3 regions of the Anoxybacillus sp. B2M1 genome follow, and region 2 is predicted to be linked to each of the others. Evidence: riboswitches for the same ligand, from Rfam matches in the RefSeq annotation. Region 2 holds a riboswitch; each other region holds the start of a gene.
What was found. A riboswitch is a leader RNA that binds a small molecule or an ion and turns the genes downstream of it on or off. The one in region 2 is predicted to bind thiamine pyrophosphate.
Positions count from the first base shown of each region.

Region 1: linked by a shared signal. The riboswitch ahead of thiM (hydroxyethylthiazole kinase) and the one ahead of thiC (phosphomethylpyrimidine synthase ThiC) in region 2 are both predicted to bind thiamine pyrophosphate.
Region 3: linked by a shared signal. The riboswitch ahead of tenA (thiaminase II) and the one ahead of thiC (phosphomethylpyrimidine synthase ThiC) in region 2 are both predicted to bind thiamine pyrophosphate.

Region 1 is NZ_CP015435.1:474,734-482,195, forward strand. Features, by position in the region: gene GFC28_RS02360 (FdhF/YdeP family oxidoreductase) at 1-798, shown strand, start outside; gene GFC28_RS02365 (DUF6044 family protein) at 1,107-2,774, shown strand; gene GFC28_RS02370 (glycosyltransferase family 2 protein) at 2,788-3,810, shown strand; TPP riboswitch at 3,862-3,973, shown strand; gene thiM (hydroxyethylthiazole kinase) at 4,056-4,865, shown strand; gene thiD (bifunctional hydroxymethylpyrimidine kinase/phosphomethylpyrimidine kinase) at 4,877-5,689, shown strand; gene thiE (thiamine phosphate synthase) at 5,699-6,364, shown strand; gene GFC28_RS02390 (twin-arginine translocase TatA/TatE family subunit) at 6,823-6,996, shown strand; gene GFC28_RS02395 (amino acid permease) at 7,027-7,462, opposite strand, start outside.
Region 2 is NZ_CP015435.1:2,164,531-2,171,992, reverse strand. Features, by position in the region: partial or broken gene GFC28_RS10545 (amino acid permease) at 1-685, shown strand, start outside; gene GFC28_RS10540 (nitric oxide synthase oxygenase) at 828-1,943, shown strand; gene GFC28_RS10535 (NAD(P)-dependent oxidoreductase) at 1,985-2,866, opposite strand; gene GFC28_RS10530 (methyl-accepting chemotaxis protein) at 3,501-4,754, shown strand; TPP riboswitch at 4,820-4,934, shown strand; gene thiC (phosphomethylpyrimidine synthase ThiC) at 5,084-6,805, shown strand; gene GFC28_RS10520 ((2Fe-2S)-binding protein) at 6,939-7,418, opposite strand; gene GFC28_RS10515 (FAD binding domain-containing protein) at 7,415-7,462, opposite strand, start outside.
Region 3 is NZ_CP015435.1:1,955,288-1,962,749, reverse strand. Features, by position in the region: gene GFC28_RS09445 (ketopantoate reductase family protein) at 1-271, shown strand, start outside; gene GFC28_RS09440 (glycoside hydrolase family 13 protein) at 791-2,458, shown strand; gene GFC28_RS09435 (YfiT family bacillithiol transferase) at 2,797-3,324, shown strand; gene GFC28_RS09430 (class I SAM-dependent rRNA methyltransferase) at 3,352-4,536, opposite strand; TPP riboswitch at 4,679-4,786, shown strand; gene tenA (thiaminase II) at 4,890-5,603, shown strand; gene GFC28_RS09420 (ECF transporter S component) at 5,572-6,159, shown strand; gene GFC28_RS09415 (ABC transporter ATP-binding protein) at 6,172-7,462, shown strand, end outside.

The DNA.
Region 1 (7,462 bases), 1.7 Mb from region 2:
CTCTTAAATGCGAAGGAAGAGGTGATTATTTTACCGGCGATGACGCGATACGAACAGCCGGGTGGCGGTACCTCGACAAGCACAGAGCGGATGGTCTATTTCAGTCCGGAAATTGACGGCCCGCGCATTGAGGAAGCGCGCGCCGAATGGGAAATTTATGTTGATCTCGCCTCTAGAGTCAAGCCGGAACAAAAGCATCTCATCAAGTTTCAAAACGCCCAGCAAATCCGCGACGAAATCGCGGTGGCCAACCGAAATTACGATGGCATTCAACATTTGCGGAAAAAAGGCGATGTGTTTCAATGGGGCGGCGCGTGGCTTTGTGAGGGCGGCATATGCCCGACCCCAGACGGCCGCGGAAACCTTATTCCGATCGAATTGCCAGAGCTGCGCAAGACAGAAGGCAGCTTTTTTGTCACAACAAGGCGGGGCAAGCAGTTCAATTCGATGGTCTATAGCGAGAAAGACCCGTTTAATAACGCCGACCGTTATGATATTTTGCTGAACGAAGAAGACGCCAAATCGCTCCATATTCGCGACGGTGAACCGATCGTTGTGTACAACCGGCATGGCATGATGCAGGGGAGCGCCAAATACGCGGACATCAAACGCGGCAACATCGCCGTTTATTGGCCGGAGGGAAATGTGCTCATTCCACAAGGAGTGTATGAAACATACGCGCACATTCCGGAATACAATACGGTGGCCATCGTTGAAAAAGCGGAGCATTATCATGCGCAAAAGGATCAAAACTATGCAGAAAAACGGATGGAAGAGCTCGAATTAAATGTAGAATAACGTTTGCGAAAGCGCCATTCCAAATAAGAGGGAATGGCGCCGTTTTTTTATGGGGGCATCAAGCGCCGAAATGTTAGGGGTTCAGCAAAAGAGAGGCAGGACGCAACGATGAAAGGGGTTGTATCGACTTAGACCACACTTGATATGCATGGTGCTTCTTGAGAACAAAGGCGGCTCATAGAGTTGTGTCCATAGTATAGAGACGATCGAGCCGCACGTTTTTGCTATACATGCAATTTTTTTCTGTATAATTTCCTCTTTTTGTTAAAAGATAAAAATAACATGATCAGACAAGAGGAGGAGAAGAAATGACGATAACAGAAAAGCGACTTTTGCTCTTCTCATTCCTTGTGATCGCTTTGTTTGTATCGCCTTATTTTATTTTAGGCGAGAATGCGCATATGCGAGTACATGATAATTTAGATTCCAACATCGCTTGGTACAAGGTGCTCGCCAACAGCGGTCAGCTGTTTGGGCCGGTGGGGGCGGTCATTCCGCAAATCATTAACGGTCTGCCGCGAAATGCCTTTGGAACAGAATTTAGCGGAATCGTATGGCTCCATGCGTTATTTCCATCGATTTATGCTTATGGACTCAGCCAGCTGATTACAAGGGTATTTGCTTTTATCGGAATGTACTTATTGCTGAAAACGCATGTTATGAGGGAGAAAGAATGGGCATGGATTCGCATTGGTGTAGCACTTGCTTTTGCATTAACACCATTTTGGCCGTCCGGAATGTTAAGCACGCTTGGTATGCCGCTGGCACTTTGGGCGTTTTTAAATATTCGCGCTGGCAGGCGGTCGTGGGTGGATTATCTCGTGCTTACACTATTGCCGCTATACTCTGGTCTTGTACTTGGTTTCTTCTTTTTCCTCAGTGCTCTGGGCATTTGGTGGCTTGTGGATGCATCGAGGTATAAAAGATGGAATCTGCGCTTTTTGGCCGCCATCATCTATATGACGGTGTTATATTTAGCCGTTGATTATCGGCTTGTTCATTCACTTCTATTTTCCGAAGAGCCAACAAGCCGCGATGAATATTTTCATGCTGATCTTTCTTTTTGGCGTGCGGTTCGTTTGACATTTAAAAATTATATTCTTGGTCATACGCATGTCATGACCGTGCACGGACTCGTGATTTTACCAATCACGCTTTTCGCCTTGTATTTTGTGGGAAAAAAGAAGCAATGGCGGCAAGAAAAGCTGTTTTTATTTCTCCATGTGCTTAACTTTGCCCTTTCAATGTGGTATGCGTTTTGGTTTTATCGAGGGTGGCTGCCACTTACAGAACGGTTTGATCTTCTTAATAAGTTTAATTTTGCCCGCTATCACTTCTTGCGACCTATGGTGATTTACGTATTGTTTGCTCTTTCATTGCGAATCATATGGCAGCATGCTAAAGCATGGAAAAATGTTGTGTGGCTGGCGCTTGCGCTGCAGCTTTTTATTTTAGCTATATTTAACGAAGAAATTATGTATCAAAATAAGCCGTCGTTTCGTCAGTTCTACGCTGAAAAACAATTCGCGGAAATTAAACGTTATATCGCGCGGCCTGTTGATACATATCGCGTTGCCAGTATCGGCATTCATCCGGCCATTGCTCAATATAACGGCTTTTATACGCTGGATACGTACAACAATTTTTATCCGCTCGAATATAAACATCAATTTCGGCAAATCATTGCTCCTGAGCTAGCAAAAAACCAGACGCTGCGCAAGTATTTCGATAAGTGGGGCGGCCGTTGCTATTTATTTGTCGATGAGCTTGGCAAGCACTATATGTTTAAAAAGAATTCAAAGAAGAAAATTCAACATTTAGAGCTGAATACCGATGTATTCCGCGAGATGGGCGGCCGTTATATTTTTTCGGCGCTGCCGATCGAAAACGCAGCCCAAAATCAGCTACGGCTTGAAAAAGTGTTTCATTCCAAGGAATCCGCATGGACGATTTATTTATACAAACTAGCATCATAGGGAGGAGAGCATCATGAGCGAACCTGTATTAACGATTGTTGTACCTTGCTATAACGAAGAAGAAGTGCTTCCGGAAACGATTCGTCAGCTGCGCGAACTGCGCGAACAGCTTGTCAGGGAGCGGCTTATTTCCGAATATAGTGCTTTACTATTTGTCGATGATGGAAGCCAAGATGCAACATGGACGATCATTTACAAAGCGAGTTTGCATTATCCGGAGGTCAAAGGGGTCAAGCTTGCCCATAATGCCGGCCATCAAAATGCATTATTAGCTGGTTTGTTTTCCGCAAAAACTCGCTCAGATTGTATCATTTCCATTGACGCCGATCTACAGGATGATGTGTCGATCATCCGCCAGTTTGTACAAAAATTTCATGAAGGGTATGAGATTGTATACGGAGTTCGCAATCGCCGCGATACAGATACGTTTTTCAAGCGTCATACAGCACAGGGATTTTATAGGATGATGAAGGCGATGGGCGTTCACCTTATATATAATCATGCCGATTACCGCTTGATGAGCAGGCGTGCGGTTGAAGAGCTGGAACGATTTGAAGAAGCCAATTTATTTTTGCGAGGAATTGTTCCATTGCTTGGATTTCGTTCAACTGTTGTTTATTATGATCGAAAGGAACGACTTGCCGGTGAAACAAAATATCCGCTAAAAAAAATGATTTCCTTTGCTCTTGACGGTATTACGTCATTTAGTGTGACACCTATTCGCTTTATTTCCATGATCGGGTTTGTTTCTTTTTTTGTCAGCCTATTATTTGGTGCTTACTTCCTGTTTTTAAAATGGACCGGTCACACACAAACGGGATGGACATCGTTGATTACATCGATTTGGCTGCTTGGAGGACTGCAGCTGATTGCTTTTGGGCTAATCGGTGAATACATCGGAAAGATTTATAAAGAAACGAAACGGCGCCCTCGTTATATTGTGGATTTAGATTTATTTAATTTGCCATTGCCGCGATCTTCCTCGTTTCATGAAGAGCCAAGAAGAACGGAATCATTGCCGGGAGGGAGCACATAATTTTTTGCTTGCATTCTCGGGCGAGAAGGGGTAGACTGTGCTTGTAAACAGTGAAAAGGATACGGGAGTCTGTGGAATCAGGCTGAGAGTACGGCTATCATCCGCCGTTGACCGTTTGAACCTGTTGGGTAATGCCAGCGTAGGGAAAGTGATAGAGGCGATATAGATGCACTTTGCTTACGCGCAAAGTGCATTTTTATTTGCCAATCCAGCTGGACAAACGAATAAGGGAGAGGATGGAAAAGATGAATTTGCAACATGTGGCAGAAGTGTTGGATCAAGTGCGCAAGGCTAATCCGCTTGTGCATAACATCACAAATGTAGTTGTAACCAATTTTACAGCAAATGGTCTGCTTGCGCTTGGCGCTTCACCAGTGATGGCCTATGCCAAGCAAGAAGTAGCGGATATGGCGCGAATTGCCGGAGCGCTTGTTTTAAATATCGGCACGCTAAATGAACAGGAAATTGAAGCGATGCTGATTGCCGGCAAGGCGGCAAATGAACAGGGAGTTCCTGTGATTTTCGATCCGGTTGGAGCGGGAGCGACGCCATATCGCACGGAAACCGCCCGAAAAATAGTCCGTCAATTAAATATTGCCGTCATCCGCGGCAATGCAGCAGAAATCGCGAATGTTATCGGCGAGCGGTGGGAGATTAAAGGAGTCGATGCCGCCGAAGGAAGCGGCGATGTGGTGGCGTTAGCGAAAAAAGCAGCACAGCAGTTAAAAACGACAGTCGCTATTACCGGAAAGGACGATGTTGTCACAGACGGAGCGACGGTTTATGTGGTTCATAACGGTCATTCGCTGTTAACAAAAGTCACTGGGACAGGCTGCCTTGTCACGTCTGTAATCGGAGCGTTTGCGGCTGTTGAAAAGGACTATGCAGCAGCGGCCACAGCGGCGCTTGTCAGCTATGGCGTGGCGGCGCAACTAGCTGCTGATGAAGCGGCAGAGCATGGGCCTGGAAGCTTTCAAATCGCCTTTTTAAATCAGTTGGCCAAAGTTGGCGCGGAGGCCATTAGTCAATATGGCTCCTTTACCAAAGTTGAATGAAGGGGAGAGACATGGTGAATCAAGTCTATAAAGCATTAACGATTGCTGGGTCAGACAGTGGAGGTGGAGCCGGCATTCAGGCGGATTTAAAAACATTTCAAGAGTTACGCGTCTTTGGAATGTCTGCATTAACGGCGGTAACGGCGCAAAATACGCTTGGCGTGCAGGGAGTGTATCCGCTTTCTGTAGAAGCCGTTGAGCAGCAGATTGAATCCATTGGTACGGACTTAGGAGCAGATGCCGTCAAAACGGGCATGTTGTTTAATGCAGATATCATCCAAGCCGTAGCGAAAAAGGTGAAGCAATTTGGCTGGCGTCGGCTTGTCGTTGACCCGGTTATGATCGCTAAAGGCGGGGCACCACTTTTACAGGAAGCAGCGGTGTCAGCGTTAAAAACACATTTGTTGCCGCTGGCGATGGTAGCCACTCCTAACATTCCAGAGGCAGAAGTATTGACGGGGATGAAGATCCGCACATTAGAGGATCGTCAAGAAGCGGCAAAACAGCTTCACAAAATCGGAGTCACGTACGTGGTCATTAAAGGAGGCCACGATGATGATGAAAATGAGGCGGTTGATTTGCTATATGATGGCCGTGAATTTTCCTATTTCAAGAGTGCCCGAATTGAAACGAGACATACGCATGGAACAGGCTGCACGTTTGCCGCGGCAGTAACAGCGGAGCTTGCTAAAGGGCGCAGCGTCCATGAAGCGATCGAAACAGCGAAAGCATTTATTCAAGCCGCGATTGAAAACGAACTGGGGATCGGAAATGGACATGGCCCAACCAACCATTGGGCGTATCGGCAAAAATGGATGTCGTAGGTGATGAAAATGGCGCAAACTTCAATGAATAGTCTGAAAGAGCAATTACGTGTTTATTTTATTATGGGAAGCAACAATTGTGAACGAAGTCCGTTAGAGGTGCTGACAGAAGCGATTGAAGGCGGAATTACGATGTTTCAATTTCGCGAAAAGGGCAAAGGGGCTCTTTCGAAAAAGGAGCAGTATGCATTAGCCAAAGAGTTGCAAGCGCTTTGCCGGAAGCACCATATTCCGTTTATTGTGAATGATGATGTGGAGCTAGCATTAGAGCTTGATGCTGATGGGGTCCATATTGGACAAGACGATGAACGGGCAGATGTCGTACGAAAAAAAATAGGAAATAAAATTCTCGGCGTTTCAGCTCATAATTTGGCAGAAGCGAAACGCGCCATTGAGCAAGGCGCTGACTATCTTGGAGTCGGTCCTATTTTTCCAACCAGCACAAAAGAAGATGCAAAAGAGGCACAAGGAACGGCCGTTCTTCGTCTTATGCGTGAGCATGGTCTGTCGATACCGATCGTGGGCATTGGCGGAATTACCGCGAACAACGCAAAGAAGGTTATTGCCGCTGGAGCAGACGGGGTGTCTGTCATTAGCGCGATCAGTTTAGCTCCTTCCCCTAAAAAAAGTGCGGAATGGCTGGCAAGAGCGGTTTCTGAGGCACTGAACGAATAAGGATGCCGATCATTGGGCTACCCCATATCCCGACAGAAGACTATCGCCTCAAGGAACATGACGGGCATCGTCTCATGAGTAAGGGGGAGAGGAATGTCGGTTGGCATTAGCCAAAGTAGTGGACAAGAATCTATATGCTATTCTATACTTATAAGTGGTTCTAGAGGATTGTGACAAGGAACACCGTCCGTTACGTAAAAGCTTCAACGTTCCCTTGTCTGTGCACGGTTCGAAGCAACGAAAACCGAGCCCAGTCGAACGTGTGAAGCGGACGAATGTACAAGCTTTCTTGTCGTTTCCCGTTGGAACAACGGGGAAGGTCTGCTAGCTGAAAAATCGAAGGATGTTTCCATGTTCGCAGGAATCTCCCACTTCGAAGCGAAAGTGGTAGTAATTCAAAGATGATATGATATAATGGAAAAGGAAAAGACGAAAATGAAGCGCATGGAGTGAATGATATGAACATAGGATTTGGCGAGATTGCCTTGATCGTATTTTTTGCCCTGTTACTTTTCGGCCCGAAAAAGCTGCCAGAGCTTGGACAAGCAGCTGGAAAAACGCTCCGCGAATTTAAAAATGCTACAAAAGGCATCATGGATGACGAAGAACAGAAAACGAAAAAGCACGACTGAAAAAACCGCTTGGCATAGCCGAGCGGTTTTTTAGTCTAATTCACATTCTTTGAGGGGAACGACCTTTGTCTTTTTCACGATTTTATAGCCAAGCCAAACCGCTAAAAACAATGGCAGTCCAATGTAGGAAACGAGAATGCCGTACCAATCGATTGACTTCCCCATAAAGGCTCCATAGTTCTGTCCCAAAATGACAATCGTGCAAAGCACTAGAGCGAACAATGGTCCAAATGGAAACCATTTGGCTTTATAAGGAAGATCATTGAGATCGCGCCCTTGCGCGGCATATGCTTTGCGGAAACGGTAGTGACTGACCGCGATGCCTAGCCACGCAATGAATCCCGACATACCAGAGGCATTTAATAACCATACATAAACGGTGCCATCGCCAAAGAACGAAGCCAAAAAAGCAAGCGTTCCTAGTGAAGCTGTGACTAGTAATGCATGAACAGGAACACCGCGGTGA
Region 2 (7,462 bases):
GGAACAGAGCTTGTGGGTGTTGCGGCTGGGGAAAGCGAAAACCCAGAAAAAACCGTGCCAAAGGCAATCAATAACACGGTTTGGCGAATTTTGCTTTTCTTTGTGTTGGCCATTTTTGTTTTAGCAGGGTTGTTCCCATGGGAAAAGGCAGGATTAGTGGAGAGCCCGTTTGTGGTTGTATTTGACAATATCGGAATCCCGTATGCTGCGGATATTGTCAATTTTGTCATTATTACGGCTGTTTTATCTGTAGCGAACTCGGGCCTTTATGCTACTTCGCGTGTGCTTTGGTCCATGTCTCGCCAAGGAATGGTAAGTCCGATTTTCAGTAAGCTCTCCAAAAATGGCGTCCCGATTAATGCGCTGATCGCAAGTATGTTAATTGGTTGCCTATCTTTGCTATGCGGTATTTTTGCTGAGGATACCGTTTATGTATGGTTGCTTTCAATTGCCGGATTTGGCGCTGTTACCGTATGGGCCTCTATCGCTCTATCAAACTATTTAGCAAGAAGAGCATTTTTAAAGCAGGGAGGCAATGTGGCTGATTTAAAATATCGGACACCGCTTTATCCGATTGTTCCTCTTTTGGCGTTTTCGTTAAATGTAGTCGTGATTATTAGCCTTGCTTTTATTCCGGATCAGCGGTTGGCGCTTTATTGCGGGATTCCATTTATGGTGGCATGCTATATTTACTATCATCTTGTCGCTAAACACCGCACAGCTAAGCTGCAATCATCGGTTCAGGTGAATATGGAGAAAATGTGAAAAGTGAAATAGGGCTCCGGACATGGGCCCTATTTTTTGATACAATGACTTTGGACGAACAGATGAAAAAACACAAGGAAATTGAGGGACGTATGTTGCGCAATCAAGAACAGTTATGGAATGAAGCAGTGCAGTTTATTCGGTTGTGCTATCAGGAATTGGGAAAAAGCGAAGAAACAATCAGACAGCGTTTGCAGCAAATCCGCGATGAAATGGGGCAAACGGGCACTTATAGCCATACGTATGAAGAGCTGGAGCATGGAGCCAAAATGGCGTGGCGCAACAGCAATCGCTGCATCGGTCGCTTGTTTTGGCAGACGCTGCAGGTCATCGATGCTAGGCATGCCGAAACAGAAGAGGATGTGGCTGCCCATTTATTGCAGCATATTGAGTTTGCGACAAACAATGGAAAGATCCGGCCGACGATTACCGTCTTTAAACCGGATGGGGCCGTTCGTATTTGGAACCATCAATTAATCCGTTATGCTGGCTATGAGACAAAGGACGGAATCATTGGCGATTCTGCCTCACTTACGTTGACAAAGGCGTGCCAACAGCTCGGTTGGGAAGGGGAACGCACCCATTTTGATATATTGCCGCTTGTTATTCAAGTTTCAGGAAAACAGCCGAAATGGTTCGAAATTCCAAAAGAGCTTGTGTTAGAAGTGCCGCTGGAACATCCGAGTTTTTCATGGTTTCGGGATCTGCAGTTAAAATGGTATGCAGTGCCAATTATTTCTGATATGTGTCTGGAAATTGGCGGCATTCGCTACATGGCTGCGCCATTTAACGGATGGTATATGGAAACGGAAATCGGGGCGCGCAATTTGGCTGACGATTACCGTTACAATATGCTTCCAAAGATCGCTTCTTGCATGGGGCTTGATATGAGTACAAATGCAACACTTTGGAAGGATAAAGCATTAATTGAATTAAACATGGCTGTGCTTTATTCTTATAAAAAAGCGGGTGTCAGTATGGTCGACCACCATACAGCCGCCCAGCAATTTAAATTGTTTGAGCAGAAAGAACAGGAAGCGTGCCGCCATGTCACAGGGGATTGGACGTGGCTGATTCCTCCTGTTTCACCAGCGACAACGCACATTTTTCATAAAAACTATGACAATACGGTCGTTGTGCCGAATTTCTTTTATCAAAGCCGCCCGTATGAATCATAAACGATGAATAAAGGAATATCCGCTGCCTGTCGCTGCGCTGTTTATGGAGACAGGCAGTTATTTTTTTTGGTTGATAAAAACGAATAAATCGCCGAAAAATCTTCCTGAGCCCATCCATTCTGGCTGGCGAGGCCATAGATTTCTTTGGCGACATTCGTAAGCGGCAAAGAAATGTGATGCTCATAAGCGGCTTGGGCGATCAGCTGTAAATCCTTTTGCATATATGCAAGCGGGAATTCTGTTGCGAACTGGCGCTGAAGAATTTTTTCGCGTTTCCCGTTTAAAAAGGGGGCAGCGGTCGGACCGTTCAGAAGCGTGTTGACAACCGTTTCTGTCTCTAATCCAAACGCTTCGCCAAGTGTGACCGCCTCCGCGAAAGCTGCCATTGAATGAGCGAGCATTAGATTCACGACAAGCTTCATGGCTGTTCCTTTTCCATTTTCTCCTTGATAATGGATCGCTTTCCCCATGACATTCAACATCGATTCCACTTTCTTAAGATCTTTCTGATCCCCGCCTACAAAAAAGACTAACTCTCCTTTTTCGGCCGGAATCACCGAGCCGGAGACAGGAGCATCTAAAAAGCGAATGCCTTGCTTTCTGGCCTCTTCTGCCATTTGGCGCGTAAAGGACGGATCCACCGTGCTGCAGTCCACCCACAGCTTTTCTGGCGATAAATGATGCAAAAAGCCGTTTTCCCCAAAAGCAGCGGCTTCAACCGCTTTTGGATGGGCAAGCATCGTAAAGAGTACATCGGCTTGTTCAGCGGCTTCTTTCGGCGAATTGGCCCACTTTGCTCCTGCTTCTAACAGCGGAGCGGCTTTTTCTTTTGTGCGGTTATGGACGATAAGCTCATGCCCGCTTTCAAGTAAATTTCTTGCCATACGGCTTCCCATAAGTCCTAGACCAATGAATCCGATCATCGTTAATCCCCTTTCCTTTTTTAAACGCTTCCCACCTACACTTTGCCGAGAAGGAGGGGGTAGGTATTCCCGCCCATGGAAAAGGAGGGGGGGGCGTTTTCCCCTGTTTCATGGGATAATATTGGCTCCTTTTTTTCGTGATTTTACCACTTTTGTTTCGTGTGATTCAAGGAAAATGACAGCGCTGGAAAACGTCGCTTCCTCCCTCGCTTGTGCCGTCAGCGCTGAAGTGGAATGCGAAATCAGAGTTGATAACAGAAGCAATCAATCGCTGGGATTTTGCCAAGAGGGAGAAATAGATAGCTAGGGGAGGGCTGCCTCCATTTTTGCGCACTGAAAAGCAGGCTCTTGCCGATTTCCATCGCATGGAGCAAGCAGATCCGCTACGAGGAAAATATTCAGCATGCGATAGTCCTAGAGAAATGCCCAATGCTTCATGAGACGAAATAGAATAGGTGAAGAATCAAATAGTCGTTGTTCGTTATATTTATAAAATAATAAGAGCGAATATATAATTTATATGTCTTAATATGTCGGTTTTTAAAAGTATACTATAATAAAAATTATCTTCCGTTTTGTAGAAAAAGAATGATATAATATTTATGAATTGACTGAAAATTCGGAGGGAACAAAGGTGTCACTATCAAGCTATATTATTCGCACTTTGATGGTTGTCATTCCTGGAGTGGTATTAATTGCTCTAGCGGTATGCTTAGGAAACGGGATCAGTGGTTCCGCTTTTGGATGGACTATAGCAGGGACGGCATTATTTGGCATTGTTCTAGGTATTTTGTCAGCTACTTTAAATTATCGTCGTTTTGTTGCACCGATTGCGATCATTAATGACTATTTAGAAAAAATGACGGAAGGCGATTTATCTGTGCGAGTTCCTGTGGAGAGTGTCAAAGAACTGAGGCCGATTGCTCTTTGCATGAACGAAATGGCCAAAACATGGGGTGAGGTCATGGCGCATATGAAGCGCCATTCAGATGAGATGACGCTATTTGCCGAGCAACTTTCCCATAATACGGAGCAAACAACAAAAGCGACGGAACAAATTGCAACAACCATGGAAAACATCGTATCTCACTCAGACCAACAAGCCAAGATGACAAAAGAAACGTCTTATTCCACGAATGAAATTTCCAGTTCCTTACTGCAAGTCGCTGCGAATACAGAACAGGTGACCACAAATGCAGGCGAAATGCTGACGAAAGCGGCAGCAGGAAAACAATCGATTGAAAAAATGGAAGAGCAAATGCGTTTTATTCATGAGCATGTCCAATTGCTCGGTCAAATCATTAAAGGATTAGGAGAACGTTCTACTGAAATCGGCCAAATCACGCAAGTCATCACAGGGATTTCTTCACAAACCAACTTGCTCGCATTAAATGCGGCAATCGAGGCAGCGCGGGCGGGAGAGCAAGGGAAGGGATTTGCCGTTGTCGCTGATGAAGTGAGAAAGCTGGCAGAGCAATCGGCACAATCCGCCCAGCAAATTACAAAATTAATTGATGACATTCAACAAGAAACCGATAAAGCCATTGGGTCAATGGATGTTGTTGCCGATGAGGTTTCTCAAGGGCTTCATGTCGTTCAAACAGCCGGACTTTCTTTTGAACAAATCCGGCAATCTATTAACGGGGTCAATGAACAAATTGAAGGAGTTTCAGTCGTGATTCGCCAAATGACGCAAAGCGCCCAGAGCGTTGCTTCAGCCATTGAACATATGGCAGAAATCGTGGAACAATCGTCAGCGGGCTCTAGCCATATTTCAGCAGCAACCCAAGAACAAATGGCTTCTATGGAAGAAATCGCTTCTTCTGCTTCTGCGCTGAATGAAATGGCTGGAGAAATGCAGAATCTATTAGGGAAATTTCGGGTATAGGAAAACATAAGAAAAATGTTTACATAAATGAATAAATATGCTAAACTTTCCCTGAAAGTAAATAATGGATCTACTAGGGGAGTCCAATAGCTTGGACTGAGAGAAGGACGCGCGAAAGTTCTTTGACCCTTTGAACCTGATCTGGGTTATGCCAGCGTAGGGAAGTAGATAGTGGGAGTATGGATTGTTGCATATACTTTGCGCTATTTGTTGATTCCATCGGGTTCTCTTTTTGGAGAACCCGATTTTTGCTTTTTTCCCCACCGTCTTTTTTCGTACGTTTTGGTGTAGCCCTTAGATCGAATGAAACAAAAAGGAGGAAGGGTTGCATGCAAAACGTTTTATCTTCTATGCCGTTTCCAGCGAGTAAAAAAGTGTATGTAGAAGGATCGCGTCCTGATATTCGCGTTCCTATGCGTGAAATTACGCTAAGCCCAACCAAGACGGAAGCCGGAGAGTCTAAAAACGATCCGATCTGTGTATATGACACGAGCGGACCGTATACCGACACGGAATTTCAAGCGGACATTTACCGCGGGCTTCCTGAACTGCGCAAGCGTTGGATTTTAGAAAGAGACGATGTCGAGGAATACGAAGGACGGCCAGTGTGTCCAGAGGACAACGGTCTCTCAAAAGGAAAGGAATCGAACGTCTATCTTCCCTTTAAGCGGACGCCGCTACGTGCCAAAAATGGCAAGGCAGTCACACAAATGCATTATGCGAAACGCGGGATCATTACTCCGGAGATGGAATTTGTCGCTATTCGAGAGCAGATGGATCCGGAGCTGGTTCGTCAAGAGATCGCGGCCGGGCGGGCGATTATCCCAGCCAATATCAACCATCCGGAAAGTGAACCAATGATTATTGGAAGACGTTTTCATGTCAAAATTAACGCTAATATCGGCAATTCAGCCGTCACTTCATCGATTGACGAGGAAGTGGAGAAAATGCTCTGGGCTGTCCGCTGGGGAGCAGATACGATCATGGATTTATCAACAGGAAAGCAGATTCATACGACGAGAGAGTTTATTATTCGTAATTCCCCTGTTCCAGTTGGGACGGTTCCGATCTATCAAGCGTTGGAAAAGGTGAATGGAATAGTTGAAGATTTATCGTGGGAAGTTTATCGCGATACACTGCTTGAGCAGGCTGAACAAGGCGTTGACTATTTTACGATTCACGCTGGGGTATTGCTTCGTTATATACCGTTGACCATTGGAAGAACAACAGGAATTGTGTCGCGCGGTGGCTCGATTATGGCGCAATGGTGTTTGGCCCATCATCAGGAAAATTTCTTATACACTCATTTTGAGGAAATTTGCGAAATTTTAAAGTCCTATGATATCGCCATATCGTTGGGAGACGGTTTGCGGCCTGGATCGATTGCCGATGCCAATGATGAAGCGCAATTTGCAGAATTAGAGACGCTTGGCGAGCTCACTCAAATAGCATGGAAGCATGATGTCCAAGTGATGATTGAAGGTCCTGGGCATGTGCCGATGGATAAAATCAAAGAAAATGTCGACAGGCAGATGGAGATTTGCCATGGTGCGCCATTTTATACGCTTGGTCCGCTGACGACGGATATCGCCCCGGGATATGACCATATTACATCAGCGATCGGTGCGGCAATGATCGGCTGGTATGGAACCGCGATGCTTTGTTATGTGACGCCGAAAGAGCATTTAGGATTGCCGAATAAGGAGGATGTGCGCCAGGGAGTGATTGCTTATAAAATTGCCGCGCATGCTGCTGACTTAGCGAAAGGGCATCCAGGGGCGCAAATGCGGGATGATGCGCTGTCGAAAGCGCGCTTTGAGTTTCGTTGGAACGACCAATTCCATCTCTCGCTGGACCCGGAACGGGCTAGGGAATATCACGATGAGACACTCCCGGCGGAAGGGGCGAAGGTGGCTCATTTTTGTTCCATGTGCGGCCCCAAATTTTGTTCGATGAAAATTTCCCATGATTTACAAAAAAGCATAAAAGAGGACGGGATGAAGCAAAAAGCGAAGGAGTTTGTTGAAACCGGTTCGAGACTTTATCAATGATAAACTCAATAGGAACATGGATTTGTCTTGCTGACGGATCACGCGGTGCGTATGAAACAAATAAGAAAGAGCATCTGGTTCATTCACAGAAAAGCCTTCCCCGGCCAGTATGGCGGGAAAGGCTAAAAAGTAATCAGTCTTTGCTTGCTTGCTTTTCTGCAAGCACAGATTTGACCGCCTGCTCAATTTCAAAGTAGCTGGTGCAACGACAAACATTGGATTCAAGCCACTTTTCAATGATTGGTTCCGAGGCGTTCGGCGTGCTTTCCACAAGAGCATGGGCGTTCATAATAAACCCGGGCGTGCAATATCCGCATTGAAAGGCGAAATGCTCGACAAATGCTCGTTGGATGGGGGCATCGCGCAATCCCTCAATGGTTGTAACGGATTTTCCAATGGCTTCAATGGCTAGTATCATACACGATTTAATCGGCGTTTTATCCATCAATACGGTGCATGCACCGCAATCGCCGTTTAAACAACCCGGCTTGGCGCCTGTCAAACCAAGGTGATTGCGAAGAACAAAAAGAAGTGTATCCGCTTGTCTGGCTATCACGGAGTATTTCTCTCCATTGACAGTAAGCGGTATTTCACATTTGGATGATGAACTCATCTTTCGGCCTCCTCCAGTTCAGTAAGAATGTCCCAAAGCGTATT
Region 3 (7,462 bases), 210 kb from region 2:
TTTAGCTTTATTGAAAGAAATCGGAGCCATTATGAGAGCGCACGGGGCCCCAATTGAAGACGGCATTGAGGAAAAACAATGGGCGCAAATGAATAGCATGCCGCCGCAAATGAAATCTTCCATGCAGCGCGATATGGAAAAAGGGCAAATGGTCGAAGTCGATCATTTGCAAGGATATTTGCTTCAACTAGCGAAGCAGCATCAAATCACTACCCCGTTGCTTAAAGCTGTGTATCATCATTTAAAGTTATATGAGCGGCAAAGAGGATAGAATGAGAAGGGACGATGTTTGATTTGCTTGATATGGATAGCTTCAAATGGAAAAAATGGACAGAAGCGAGAAGCCAGAACGTTTCAGTGGACGGAATGAATCATTGAAAAGGGAGCAGTCGAGAGATTGAACAACACGGCTTTCAAACATCCTAAATTAATCTGAAAGCAGCTAGTTGTTCGCCGCTTGGTTGCGTTTTGGTGCGGCGGAGGCAAGTTCACCGACTTGTCTCCGCCCATGTTTTTTACAGGCTTTAAGTTATGAATGGTGGGATTATTTGCTTTTCGGTTTATCATCGGCAAGTATTCCTTTGTTTGATGATGGCTGTTACTTCCTGTGAAAAATCCTGGTATCCGATGGCGCTACGAAAAAGGCTATTGTCCGTCTTGAGTATGCTTATGATTGGGGATCATTCAGGAGCGTTTTTACTTTTTTCTCAAAGTGTATTGTATCTCGATAGCGGATCATGTAACTTAATAATTAGGATATTGCATGTCGATGAATAGAGGAGGTACTACTTTGAATAAAGCATGGTGGAAAGAAGGGGTTGTGTATCAAATTTATCCGCGAAGCTTTATGGATTCCAATGGAGATGGAATCGGGGATCTTCGCGGCATTCTTTCAAAGCTTGATTATTTGCACGATCTTGGAATCGATATCATATGGATTTGTCCGATTTATCCATCGCCAAATGCCGACAATGGATATGATATAAGTGATTATTATGCCATTGCTGAAGAGTTTGGAGATATGAACGATTTTGACGAACTGTTGCAGCAAGCGCATAACCGCGGCATGAAAGTCATTTTAGATTTGGTGATTAATCACACAAGCGATGAACATCCGTGGTTTGTAGAGTCACGTTCTGCAAAAGATAGCCCGAAACGCGATTGGTATATTTGGCGCGATGGTAAAAATGGAAAAGAGCCGAATAACTGGGAAAGTATTTTTGGCGGATCGGCTTGGGAATATGATCCGTTGACAAAACAGTATTACTTGCATGTTTTCGCGGCGAAGCAGCCTGATTTAAATTGGGAAAATGATGAGGTGCGCCGCGCGTTGTATGAAATGATTAAGTGGTGGCTGAATAAAGGGATTGACGGTTTTCGTGTTGATGCGATTTCTCATATTAAGAAAAAGCCTGGGCTGCCAGACTTGCCGAATCCCAAGGGGTTGGATTACGTTCCTTCCTTTGCGGGCCATATGAATCAAGAAGGCATTATGGAATATTTAAAAGAGTTGAAAATGCAAACGTTTGCGCAATACGATATTATGACTGTCGGAGAAGCGAATGGCGTAAAGGTGGAGCAGGCGGGGGAATGGGTAGGAGAAAAAGAAGGCATTTTTAATATGATCTTTCAATTTGAACATCTGGGATTATGGGAGAAAACCATCAATCATCAAGTGGATGTCCGCCAATTGAAGCGTGTGTTGACGAAATGGCAAAAAGGGCTTGAAAATGGCGGCTGGAATGCTTTGTTCCTTGAAAATCACGATCAGCCTCGCTCTGTTTCAACATGGGGAAACGATAAGGAATATCTTAACGAAAGTGCCAAGGCGCTGGGGGCGCTCTACTTTTTCATGCAAGGAACTCCGTTCATTTATCAAGGACAAGAAATCGGGATGACCAATGTCCGTTTTCAATCGATTGATGAATATCGTGATATTGCGATTAAAAACCTTTATCGGATCGAGCGGGAAAAGGGACGTTCACATGAAGAAATCATGCCGTCGATTTGGCAAAAAGGACGCGATAATTCCCGCACGCCGATGCAATGGTCTGACGAGCTTCATGCCGGCTTTACTACAGGAACGCCATGGTTAGGAGTCAATGAAAACTATAAAACGATCAATGTAAAAAGGCAGCAAAACGATCCTCATTCGGTTTTTCACTTTTATAAAAAAATGATTCGTCTGCGCAAGGAACATGAAGTATTGGTTTACGGCACGTATGATCTGATTTTAGAAAATGATCAAGCGATTTACGCTTATACGCGGACACTTGGGCATGAACAAGCGGTTGTGATTGTCAATTTGAGCCCTAAATCGGTTCTTTACCGTTATGATGCCATCAAACTATCTTCAGACCATTTAGCGCTGCAAAACTATGAGGTCAAGCCGCATAAAAACGCGACCCGTTTTAAGCTGCGGCCGTACGAAGCGCGTGTTTATATAAATCAAATTTAACATTTGGAGCCGATGCAATGATCTATCGTTTGATGAGTCAACATTTGCTCAAAGTGGGCAGGTGATCATCGATTTCAGTCCGTCCAACCGAACAGCACCGCTTTCAGATGAACGAAATTCTCTGGAAGCGGTTGGTTGTTCATCGCTTGCATTTATGTTTGATATAGAAAATGGAATTGATAGCTGATTGGAAAGAAGAAGCGCTATTTTTTCAATGGTCAATAACAGATCTACGGAGAAGTCTCCCATCTCTAAATAAAGGGGAGGGGGAAGACCTATACTATAGATAAGGATTTACTTAGTGATAGGGCGAATGGTTAAGTGGGAGGGATGAAGAAATGAATGATATTCGCTATCCGATTGGAAAATTTGAAAAGCCAGCTTTGTTTCAAGAAGAGAAGATAAAGGAATGGATCGCTGATACTCGTCAATTGCCAACAGCGATGCGTGAAGCTGTCAGTGGATTCAATGAGGAGCAGTTGAACACACCTTATCGTGAGGGGGGCTGGACGGTAGCGCAAGTGGTCCACCATATGGCGGATGCCAGCATGAATGCGTTTTTGCGCACAAAATGGACGCTTACCGAAGCGGCTCCTTCCATTAAACCATTTGATGAAAATGCTTGGGCCGAAACGGTCGATGCCCGTTCGGTGTCAGTCGAGCTTTCTTTGCGTTTGCTTGAAGGGGTTCATGGACGTTGGACACAGCTGCTTGAATCGTTGGCAACAGAAGATTTTCAAAAAACGTTCTATCATGAAGGGACCAAAACGAAAATCGATTTATATACATTTGTGGCTATGTATGCTTGGCATGGGAAGCATCATACTGCACATATTCAACAATTGCGCCAGAAAAAAGGATGGTGAAATGACGGACATCGTGCTTGATGTCCGTCATTTGCGTGAATGCACTTCGTAGATGGCAAATTTTAAATAATCGCCTTCATCGGCAGCAAGCAGCTTCGGATGATCATAGCCGGCTCCGCTCCAATGGACTTGGCGCAAAATTTTTTTTGCATCAAACGCAGCTTCTTCCACCATTGCTTGAAACATATCAGCATGGACATGGTAGGAGCAGCTGGCTGTAACAAAAAATCCCCCATCCTTTACTAATTTTAAACCGTTTAAGTTAATGTCCTTATATCCGCCCAAGGCCTTTGGAACAGAGTGAGCCGATTTGGCGAATGCCGGGGGATCAACAATCACGACATCCCACTGCTTTCCTTCGTGCACGGCCTCTCGCAAATAATCGAACGCATTGGCGACAACGAAATCAACGTTCATAAAACCGTTTAGTGCTGCGTTTCGTTTCGCTGTCTCAATCGCGTGATCGGAAATATCGACAGCGGTGACATGCTTTGCTCCGTATAAACAAGCATTGAGCATAAACGAGCCTGTATGGGTGAAACAATCCAAAACGGTTGTATCCGTGTCGATGAGCGGGCGAATGGCGGCGCGGTTTTGCCGTTGGTCAAAGAAAAACCCTGTTTTTTGCCCGTTTTCAATATCAACGATGTATTTTACCCCGTTTTCTTCAATGATCACTTCTGTATCGCATGTGCCGTACCAAAATCCTTTTTCTTGCTCAAGCCCTTCCAGCTCGCGGACATATACATCATTGCGCAAATAAATCGCTTTTGGTTGAAATACTTCAAGCAAGCCTTTTAAAATCCAGTCTTTTCGCTTTTCCATTCCAAGGGAAAGAATTTGCACAACAAGTACATCTTCGTATTTATCGACAATAAGCCCCGGCAAAAAATCGGCTTCACCATAAATGGCGCGACAAGAACGGACACCTGGAATCATTCGTTCCCGATATGCCCATGCTTGACGAATCCTTTCCATGAAAAATGTTTCGTTCAATTCTTCGTCTGCATGGTGAGTTAAGACGCGCACAATCATTTGTGAGCGAGGATTAATATACCCCTTTGCGAGAAAGTAATGCTGATGGTTATAGACGTTCACAAAATCGCCTGGTTCAAAATCACCTTCAATGTAGTCTACTTCACTTTGAAAAATCCAAGGATGGCCTTGCTCCAGCCGCTTTTTGCGCTTTCGCTTCAAAAAAACGTTTGCCACATTCTTCACTCCATTAAATTAAGTTATTTGCCTTCTCTATCATACAGAATTGCCGATCAGGAAGCAATGATAGGAGGGGAGGCTTGACAATCATACGAACAGTGATATGATAAATTTAAATAACTTTATATCCATGCTTCTAATCATCCACTAGGGGGGCCTTTAGATAGGCTGAGATCAAAGTGTGCCTTTGAGACCCTTAGAACCTGATCTGGATTATGCCAGCGTAGGGAAGTGGAAGTGGCGTACTGGCTTTATCAATGTTTGTAAACCACTTTCTTTGCGCTCGCGAAAGAAAGTGGTTTTTTATTGATTCAAGCATGGATATGTTTCCAAATGAAGGAGGGATTGACATGTCATTTTCACAGTTATTGCGTCAAAAGGTAGACGCTATTTGGGAGGCAAGCTTTCATCATCCATTCGTCAAGGAGCTTGGTGAGGGAGCGCTTGATCTGGCGTGCTTTCGTTATTATGTTTTGCAAGATTCCTATTATTTAAGCCATTTTGCTAGAGTACAAGCGCTTGGAGCTGCACGAGCGTTTGATTTGGCAACAACAGCGCGGATGGCGCATCATGCGCAAAATACTCAGCAAGCGGAACTATCTTTGCATGAGAAGTTTGCAAAGCAGCTTGGAATCACGGAGGAGGAAAAAGCTTCGTTCGTTCCGGCACCGACGGCTTACGCCTATACTTCTCATTTGTACAGGGCAGCGTATGAAGGTCATTTAGGCGATGTGATTGCTGCTATTTTACCATGCTATTGGCTTTATTACGAAATTGGTGAGAGATTAAAGCATTGTACGCCGCAGGAGCCGATTTATCAAGAATGGATTGCCGCTTATGGATCGGAATGGTTCCGTCAGTTAGTGGAAGAACAAATTCAGCGATTAGATACGGTAGCAGAAAACGTGTCGGAAGCGGATCGCAAGCGAATGGAACAGCATTTTATCATTAGCAGCCAATACGAATATTCATTTTGGGAAATGGCGTACCGTTTAGAAACATGGCCAATTCAAAGAAAGGAGAAAGTAAAGGATGCAGACAACCAAGGGATTGAAATTAGCTGATATTTTAATTACAATTGTCATTTCCATTGTATTTGGAATTGTGTATAAGCTATGGGGACCATTCTACTATTTTGTTAAGCCGTTTGGCTTCCATCTTGATCAACTCATTTATGGAATGTGGTTCATTGCCGCTACTGTTGCCTTTTTAATTATTCGCAAGCCTGGTATTGCCCTTTTGGCGGAAATTGCTGCTTCATCAAGCGAATTTGTGACCGGCTCTGAGTGGGGACTTGAAGTATTAATTTACGGTGTCGTACAAGGATTGTTTGCAGAGCTTGCTTTCGCTGCGTTCCGCTATAAGCGATTTGATGTGTTTGTTGTGTCGCTTGCGGCGATTGGCTCAACCATTGGTTCGTTAATTATGGACTATTATAAAGGATACATTGAAGCGCTGGCTCCATGGAATTTAACATTGTTCTTTGTTGCGCGGTTTGTTGGCGCGATTTTAATTTCCGGCGTGTTTGCTTCCTCTTTAGTGAAAGCACTTGAAGCCACTGGAGTGACACAAATGGTTCGTTCCGCATCAAAAGAAGATTATGATCAGCTAGACCGTTAAAGGGTGAAGAAAATGGAACTCGTAGCTTTTGTTGACCAGCTGAGGCTCAAATTCCCCGGAAAAGAAGGCTTGCTGTTTAAAGACTTGTCAGTTTCTTTTTCAAGAGGGGAGAAAGTATTGCTGTTAGGTCCATCTGGATGCGGCAAATCGACGCTGTTGCAAGTGCTTTGCGGATTAATTCCGCATTCAGTGGACATTCCTATGAAGGCGAAACATATTCAGGTGCCTGATAACTGGGGATATGTGTTTCAAGATCCTGATTCGCAATTTTGTATGCCGTTTGCGGATGAAGAAATTGCTTTTGCGTTAGAAAATATCAGGGTGCCCCGTGAACAAATGGATGATCGCATTTGTGAATTGCTGCAAATGGTTGGATTATCAATCCAGCCACATACAAATATTCATGAGCTATCGGGAGGAATGAAGCAACGTCTGGCGCTTGCTTCGGTTCTTGCGCTTGAGCCTGATGTACTGTTTCTTGATGAGCCGACAGCGATGATTGATGAAGAGGGAACCGCAGAAATTTGGAAGACGGTAAAACAAATTGCTCATGATAAAACGGTGATTGTCGTCGAACATAAAATTGAACATGTGCTGGATTTCGTGGACCGCATCATTTTATTTAATGAAAGCGGAGACATGATCGCGGACGGCGATGCGGCTTCGATCTTTCAAACCTATAAATCTGTGATTGCTTCACAAGGAATTTGGTATCCGGGAGTTTGGGAGGATTATAGAAAAAAGAGGAGAAATGAACAGCCAGCTTCTGCATCAGATCATGAAATCATTTATCTAAAAGAAATGAAAGGATATCGCAAAAAAGAAGCCAAAATTCACATCGACCAAGCAAGTGTCTGCGAAGGAGAGTGGATTGCGATAACGGGGAAAAACGGAGCGGGCAAAAGCACGCTGCTGCATGCGCTCATGAAGTTGATTCCAACCGAGGGCACATATGAACTCTATGGCAAACAGCTGCAAAAAACGAAACAAATCGCTCGCCATATGGCTTTTGTTTTCCAAAACCCAGAGTTTCAGTTTGTGACTCATTCCGTCTGGGAAGAGATGGCTTATTCTCTTCGCTTAGAAAAGCGCACGGAAGAAGAAATTTCTAGAAAGGTTGAACAGCTGTTGGCGACCTTTCACTTGGAAAAACAACGAGATCAGCACCCCTATCAGCTGTCTATGGGGCAGAAGCGTCGCTTGAGTGTTGCGGCCTCCATCATTGGCGGCCAAAAAGTGTTTTTATTGGACGAGCCGACTTTTGGACAAGATGCCAAAAATACGTTCGCACTATTAGAATTGC